3 regions of the Kineococcus gynurae genome follow, and region 1 is predicted to be linked to each of the others. Evidence: riboswitches for the same ligand, from Rfam matches in the RefSeq annotation. Region 1 holds a riboswitch; each other region holds the start of a gene.
The links. Region 1 has a riboswitch for S-adenosylmethionine ahead of ACFFKU_RS01745 (acyl-CoA dehydrogenase family protein). Riboswitches for the same ligand answer to the same signal wherever they lie in the genome.

Region 1 (2,251 bases):
GCCGCGCGCGGCACCGACTCCGACAGCACGGTCTGGGCCTGCGCGGTACGGATCTCGGCGACGGCGTTCGCAGCCTGGTCGGCGGCGGAGTCACGGTCGTGGGCGGTGTCCGCGGCGGCCTGGAGGGCCTCGGCCGCCCCCCGCACGAGCTGGCGCGCCGTCCAGGCCACCGCCGAGATCTCGCCGACGACGGCCAGCACCTGCGCGTCGTGGCGCACGAGCGGGGCGAGCCCGTGGGTGTAGCTGCGCGTGCGGGTCCGGACCTCGTGCCCGGCGTCGCGCTCGACCGCCTCGGCGATGCCGGCGTGCACCGCGAGCAGGACCAGCTGGTAGAGCGCCGTCTGGAAACGGAACCGCTCGGCGAAGGGCCGCACGTCGGCGGCGTCGACCTCGGCACCGGTGAAGACGATGGTCCCGGTCCCGGTGAGCTGCTGGCCGAAGCCGTCCCAGTCGTCGCTGATCTGCACGCCCGGCTGCCGGGTCCGCACGATCGCGGTGACCACCTCGAGGTCGTCGTCGTCCGGGCTCTGCCCCGGGCCCACCCGACGGGCGGTGGCGTCGGTCCAGTCCGCGAAGATCGACCCGGTCGTGTAGAACTTCCGCCCGTCGACGCGCAGGCCCCCGGGACCCTCGGTCACGACGGTCTGCTGCTTGCCCGTGACCCCGGACCCGGTCTCGCTCCAAGCGTTGCCGACGAACTCGCCGGCCACGATCCGGGCGTACCAGGCGTCCCGGTAGGCCCGGTCGGTCTCGCCCAGGGTGAGCAGCTGCTCGACCCAGGCGATGTGCCCGCGGAAGATCTGCGGGAGGTTGGAGTCGGCCGCGGCGACGTCGACGAGGATCTCGGCGAGCGCCGGGAGGTCGAGGCCGTCGCCCCCGTGCTCGACGGGGACCCGCAGGCGCCCGAACCCGGCCTCGACCAGGGCGCGCACCGGCTCGTAGGGCAGGACGTGGTCCTGCTCGCGCTGCACGACGCCCGCGGCGATCCCCTCCAGCAGCGGCGCGATCCGGCCCCGCGCGAGGCGGAGCCGTTCGGTGACGGGCAGGGGCGTGCTGACAGCGGACATCGCCGGTCTCCTCGAGAGCGTCCTTACCCGCGCGGTGCTGCGCGGGCCCGGTCATCACCCGGGGCACCCCACGACGAGGAGGGTTGCCAGCCGACGAGCCGGGGCTTCGTGTCGGCTTTCTTGACCTGCCGGGCAGAGAACCACACGCGCGCGACCGGTGTCCACCCGACCGCCGGACGTCGTTCAGACCGGGCCCACGTACACCCACCGTCCGCCGACGCGACGGAACCGGCTGCGCTCGTGCTGGTGGCCGCGACGACCCTCGTGGCGGTGGTGGGCCTCGAACTCGACCGTGCCGGCGTCGTCGAGGGGCCCGCCGCCCTCGGTGCCCAGCACGACGAGGCGGCGCCACTCCACGTCGGGGTCGAGGTCGAGGTCGGTGGGGCGGGTCGCGGCGTCCCAGGTCCGGAGCAGGTAGGCGGCGTCCCCCACCGCGAAGGCGGAGTAGCGCGAGCGCATGAGCGCCTCGGCCGTCGGGGCGGGCTCACCGGCGTGCCGACGACCGCAGCACCCCCCGTACGTCTCCCCCGTCCCGCACGGGCACCGGTCGTCAACCGAGATCACTCTAGGTCCACCTCTCTGACACATAGCGTGATATCCCCACGTTTGTCCACACCTGTTGACGACGGTCTGGGGATCAACCTGGGGACAAGTCGGGCGCCGGTCCGGTGGTCGTCCGGACGACGAGCCGGGGCGGGACGAGGGTCGTGACCGGGGCCCGGTGCGGGTCGGCGATCCGGGCCAGCAGCTCCTCCCCGGCCAGGCCGCCCACCCGGGCGGCCCCGTTGTCCACCGTCGTCAGCGCCGTGCGCCGCGAGCGGGCCAGGGCGATGTCGTCGTAGCCGGTGACGGACACGTCCTCGGGCACCCGCAACCCCAGCTCGTCGGCCGCGGCGAGCAGCCCCACGGCCGACACGTCGTTGGCGCCGACGACCGCGCTCGGTCGGTCACGGCCGCCCAGCAGCTCCAGACCGCAGCGGAACCCGGCGTCCTCGGTCATGTCCCCCGTCGCGACCAGCACCTCCCCGCCCGCGGCCCGGACGGACTCCTCGACGGCCGCCCGACGCAGCCGCCCCACCGACCCGGTCCCCGCGACGTGCCCGATGCGTCGGTGCCCGAGCCCCACGAGGTGCACGACCAGCAACCGCACCCCGGCGCGGTCGTCCCCGGCGACGGTGTCGACC
Region 2 (2,251 bases), on a different contig from region 1:
CGTCTCGGCCTTCGGTGGGGTGATCGCCGCCAACCGTGAGGTCGACGCGGCCACGGCCGCCCAGGTCGCCGAGGTGTTCACCGAGGTCGTCGTCGCCCCCGGGTTCACCCCCGAGGCGCTGGAGACGTTGCAGGGCAAGAAGAACATCCGTCTGCTGCAGCTGCCCGAGGGGTACGCCCGCTCCGCGCAGGAGTGGCGCCCGGTCTCCGGGGGCGTGCTCGTCCAGACCCTCGACACCATCGACGCGGAGGGTGACGCGCCCGCGAACTGGACCCTGGTGGCCGGGGACGCGGCGGACGCCGCGACGCTCGCCGACCTCGAGTTCGCCTGGCGCGCCGTCCGATCGGTGCGGTCCAACGCCATCCTGCTGGCCAAGGACGGGGCCTCCGTCGGTGTCGGGATGGGCCAGGTCAACCGCGTCGACTCCTGCCGGCTGGCCGTGGAACGGGCCGGGGCCGAGCGGGCCACGGGTTCCGTGGCCGCCTCCGACGCGTTCTTCCCCTTCGCCGACGGGGCGCAGATCCTGCTCGACGCGGGCGTCCGGGCGATCGTCCAGCCCGGCGGGTCGATCCGCGACGAGGAGGTCTTCGCCGCGGCCCAAGCCGCCGGGGTCACCATGTACGTCACCGGGTCGCGCCACTTCGCGCACTGAACCGGCCTCCGGTCGGGGCGGCGGTAGCGTGACGCGGGTGTCCGCGCCGCCGCCCCCCGGCCTCACCCGCCCCCCGGCCCACCCGGCGACGGCGGTCCTGCTGGCCCTGCTGGGCGGCGTGGCCCTGGCGCTGCTGACGACCTGGGTGGCCGGGCCCACGGCGGGCGGTCTCCTCCTCGCGGCCGACCTCGCCGTCGCCGCCGTGCTGCGCCTGGTGCTCCCGGTCCGGGTCGCGGGGGCCCTGGCCGTCCGCTCGCGCGGGGTGGACGTCACGACGCTGCTGGTGCTCGCCGTGCTCTGCGCGGCGCTCGCCTCGGTCCTCCCGCTGCCCCCGGTCTGAGACCGCGCGCGAGCGGTACCTGTCGCGGCCCCGCTCGGGTTACGCTGCGACCTGCCATCCAGAGCGATCGAGAGACCTGGCTCGTCGACGTCGCAGCAACCGGCCGACCCCCGGTGCTACCGCCAGGTGCGATGGGAGAGACGAATGACCAGCACGACCCCCGCTCAGCGCGCCCTGGCGCCGGTGAAGTTCGCCTACTGGGTGCCCAACGTCTCCGGCGGGCTGGTGATCTCGACGCTGCCGCAGCGCACCAGCCACGACCCGGCCTACAACGTCGAGGTCGCCCGCGCGGCCGAGCGCGTCGGTTTCGAGTACGCGCTCTCGCAGGTCCGCTACGCGGCCTCCTACGGCGCCGACGCCCAGCACGAGTCGACCTCCTTCTCCCTCGCCCTGCTGCTGGCGACCGAGAAGCTCAAGGTCATCGCGGCGGTCCACCCCTTCTTCTGGCACCCCGGCGTGCTGGCCAAGTTCGCCGCCACCGCCCAGGAACTCACGAACGACCGGCTCTGCCTGAACGTCGTCTCGGGCTGGTTCAAGGACGAGGCGGTCAACCTCGGGGTGACGTGGCCCGAGCACGACGACCGCTACGTGCAGTCGGAGGAGTTCATCCGCATCCTGCGCGGGGTGTGGTCGCAGGACGGGTACACGCAGGACGGACAGTTCTTCAACGTCCGCGACATCACCATGCGCCCGCAGCCGAAGCGCCAGCCGGAGATCTTCCAGGGCGGCAACTCGACCGCGGCCCAGGCGATGGCCGGGCGGGTCAGCGACTTCTACTTCCTCAACGGGAAGTCGATCGCCGACGCGGCGGCCCAGGTCCGCGACGTGTCGGCCCAGGCCGCGCTGAACGACCGGCAGATCCGTTTCGGCATCAACGGTTTCGCGGTCGTCCGCGACTCCCGCGCCGAGGCGGAGCAGGTCCTCGAGGACATCATCGCGCACGCCGACGCCCAGAAGGTCGAGGGTTTCCGTGCCTCGGTGCAGGAGGCCGGCAACGCCAGCCCCGACCGCAAGGGCATGTGGGCCGACAGCGAGTTCCGCGACCTGGTCCAGTACAACGACGGCTTCCGGACCGGCCTGGTCGGGACCCCGGACGAGGTCGCCCGCCGCGTGCTGGCCTACCGCCTCGTCGGGATCGACCTCGTCCTGCTCGGTTTCCTGCACGTCAAGGAGGAGGTCGAGGCGTTCGGCGAGCTCGTCATCCCGCGCGTGCGCGAGCTCGAGCAGCGCCTCGTCGACGGCGAGGACCTGCAGCTCGG
Region 3 (2,251 bases), on a different contig from region 1:
CGAGCGGCACGGGGTCAGCCGGTCGGTGGTGCGGGAGGCGCTGCGTTCGTGCCACGCGTTGGGGCTGACCCAGGCCCGGACCGGTGCGGGGTCGTTCGTCGTCAAGGACAGCCTGGGCCCGGACCCGGTGTTCGCGAACTACGCCGCCCACGAACTGCTGGAGGTCCGGCCCCTGGTCGAGGTCCCGGCGGCCGGATGGGCGGCGGCGCGGAGAACTCCGGAGCAGGCGCAGGAACTGCAGGACCTGTTGCAGCGCATGCGGGTCGAGGCCGACCCGGGGGAGTGGGCCCGGATGGACGCGCGGTTCCACGCCCTGATCGCGACCTGCGCCCGCAACCGGGTGCTGGAGTCGATGCTGGCCGAGATCCGGTCCGCGCTCACCGCGCAGTCGCAGACCCTCAACCTCATCCCCGACCGTCGCAGCCGTTCCGACGACGAGCACGCCCGGGTCGTCGAGGCGGTCGTCGCCGGCCGGGTCGAGGCGGCCACGGAGGCGATGCGCGCCCACCTCGGTCAGGTGAGGCAGGCCCTCTCCCGGCTCACCGGCTGAGGGTCCCCGGGGCTCAGCTCGCGGCGGACGGGTCCACCGGGACGGCGCCGAGCACGACCTCGAACTCCAGCAGGCTGGAGCCGGTGGCGACGGGGCGGGCCCGCTCCCCGGCGTGCGCCTCGCGGGCGCCGCCGTTCGCCCACGCCTGGAACGCCTCCTCGGTCTCCCACTTCGTGTAGACGAAGTAGCGCGTCTCGCCCTGGACCGGGCGGAGCAGCTCGAACCCCAGGAAGCCCGGCGTCCCCTCGACCGCACCCATGCGGTGGGCGAAGCGACGCTCCAGCTCGGGCCCCCCGTCGGCGGGAACCTCGATCGCATTGATCTTCACGACGGCCATGCCCGAAGCCTCGCACGCACGGTCGGACGCCTCGACCCCGGGCGGCGGTTGACAGCGGCGCCCGTCCTGGAGTCCACTGATCTCTCCCATCCAGAGCGGCCGAGAGACTTGGCTCGACGACGCCGCAGCAACCGCCCCGAACGGTGCTCCCGCCAAGGACGATGGAAGAGGTGTGCTGTGCCGCAGTTGAAGAGTCGCCACGTCGGAGTCCCGTCCCGGGTCGCGCACCGCTCGGTGCCGCTCGTGCGCCGTCGGCACGTGGACCTGCTGCGGATCGCCGCGGGGAGCTGTCGGGGCTGACGCCCCCGCACCCGTCCCCCGTCGTTCCCCGTCGTTCCGCCGGCGGCCCGTCGCCGCGCACCCGAGACCGAGGTCACCCGTGTCCGTCACCCTGCCCAGCCCCACCCTGCCCAGCCCCATCCTGCCCAGCCCCGCCCTGCCCGCGTTCGTCGAGTCCGTCTCGGCTGCGGGCGACCTCCCCCCGGTCGGCCCACCCGGGTTCAGCACCGCCCAGGTCCACGCCGGGGTGCTCCCCGACCCGGGCCACGGCGCCCGGGTGGCCCCCGTCCACCTCGGGGCGGGGTTCGTCTTCGCCGACTTCGACGAGGCCGCCGCCCGCTTCGCCGGGGAGACCGGCGAGGACGAGGGGTACGTCTACACCCGGATGGGCAACCCGACGACGGCCGCCCTGGAGCGCCGGGTCGCCGCGCTGGAGGGTGGCGCGGAGGCGGTCGCGGTCGGCAGCGGGCAGGCGGCGATCAGCACCGCGCTGCTGGGTCTGCTGCGCAGCGGTGACCACCTCGTCGCCGCCGACAGCCTCTACGAGGGGTCGCGCGGGTTGTTCCGGGAGAACTTCGCCCGGTTCGGCATCGAGGTCGACCTCGTCCGTGACGCGCGCGACCCGCGGGCCTGGCGCGACGCCGTCCGCCCCACCACCCGGGCGTTCTTCGCCGAGTCGATCCCCAACCCCCGCAACGACGTCCTGGACGTGCGGCTCGTCGCCGACGCGGCGCACGCCGCGGGGGTGCCACTGGTGGTCGACAACACCCTGGCCACCCCCTACCTGCTGCGCCCGCTGGAGCACGGGGCCGACGTCGTCGTGCACTCCGCCAGCAAGTTCCTCTCCGGCCACGGCGGCGCGCTCGGCGGGGTGGTCGTCACGGCCGCCGGTGCGCTGCCCGGGACCGTGGCGAACCTCGAGGAACAGACCGCGGTGCTCGGCGGCGCCTCCTACGCGCAGCGGTACGGCGAGCGGGCCTACCCGGGCTATCTGCGGGCGCTGGCCGCGCGCCTGGGGCCGACCCTGGCGCCCTTCAACTCGTTCCTCCTGCAGCAGGGCATCGAGACCCTCTCGCTGCGGATGG

Region 2: linked by a shared signal. The riboswitch ahead of sfnG (dimethylsulfone monooxygenase SfnG) and the one ahead of ACFFKU_RS01745 (acyl-CoA dehydrogenase family protein) in region 1 are both predicted to bind S-adenosylmethionine.
Region 3: linked by a shared signal. The riboswitch ahead of ACFFKU_RS08940 (O-acetylhomoserine aminocarboxypropyltransferase/cysteine synthase family protein) and the one ahead of ACFFKU_RS01745 (acyl-CoA dehydrogenase family protein) in region 1 are both predicted to bind S-adenosylmethionine.

The regions. Positions count from the first base shown of each region.
Region 1 is NZ_JBHLUI010000003.1:79,730-81,980, reverse strand. It holds gene ACFFKU_RS01745 (acyl-CoA dehydrogenase family protein) at 1-1,067, opposite strand, end outside; SAM riboswitch class IV at 1,082-1,193, opposite strand; gene ACFFKU_RS01740 (YchJ family protein) at 1,251-1,655, opposite strand; gene ACFFKU_RS01735 (LacI family DNA-binding transcriptional regulator) at 1,705-2,251, opposite strand, start outside.
Region 2 is NZ_JBHLUI010000010.1:385,016-387,266, forward strand. It holds gene purH (bifunctional phosphoribosylaminoimidazolecarboxamide formyltransferase/IMP cyclohydrolase) at 1-652, shown strand, start outside; gene ACFFKU_RS15570 (DUF3017 domain-containing protein) at 690-992, shown strand; SAM riboswitch class I at 1,044-1,130, shown strand; gene sfnG (dimethylsulfone monooxygenase SfnG) at 1,137-2,251, shown strand, end outside.
Region 3 is NZ_JBHLUI010000008.1:545,291-547,541, forward strand. It holds gene ACFFKU_RS08930 (FadR/GntR family transcriptional regulator) at 1-550, shown strand, start outside; gene ACFFKU_RS08935 (antibiotic biosynthesis monooxygenase family protein) at 564-887, opposite strand; SAM riboswitch class I at 971-1,055, shown strand; gene ACFFKU_RS08940 (O-acetylhomoserine aminocarboxypropyltransferase/cysteine synthase family protein) at 1,267-2,251, shown strand, end outside.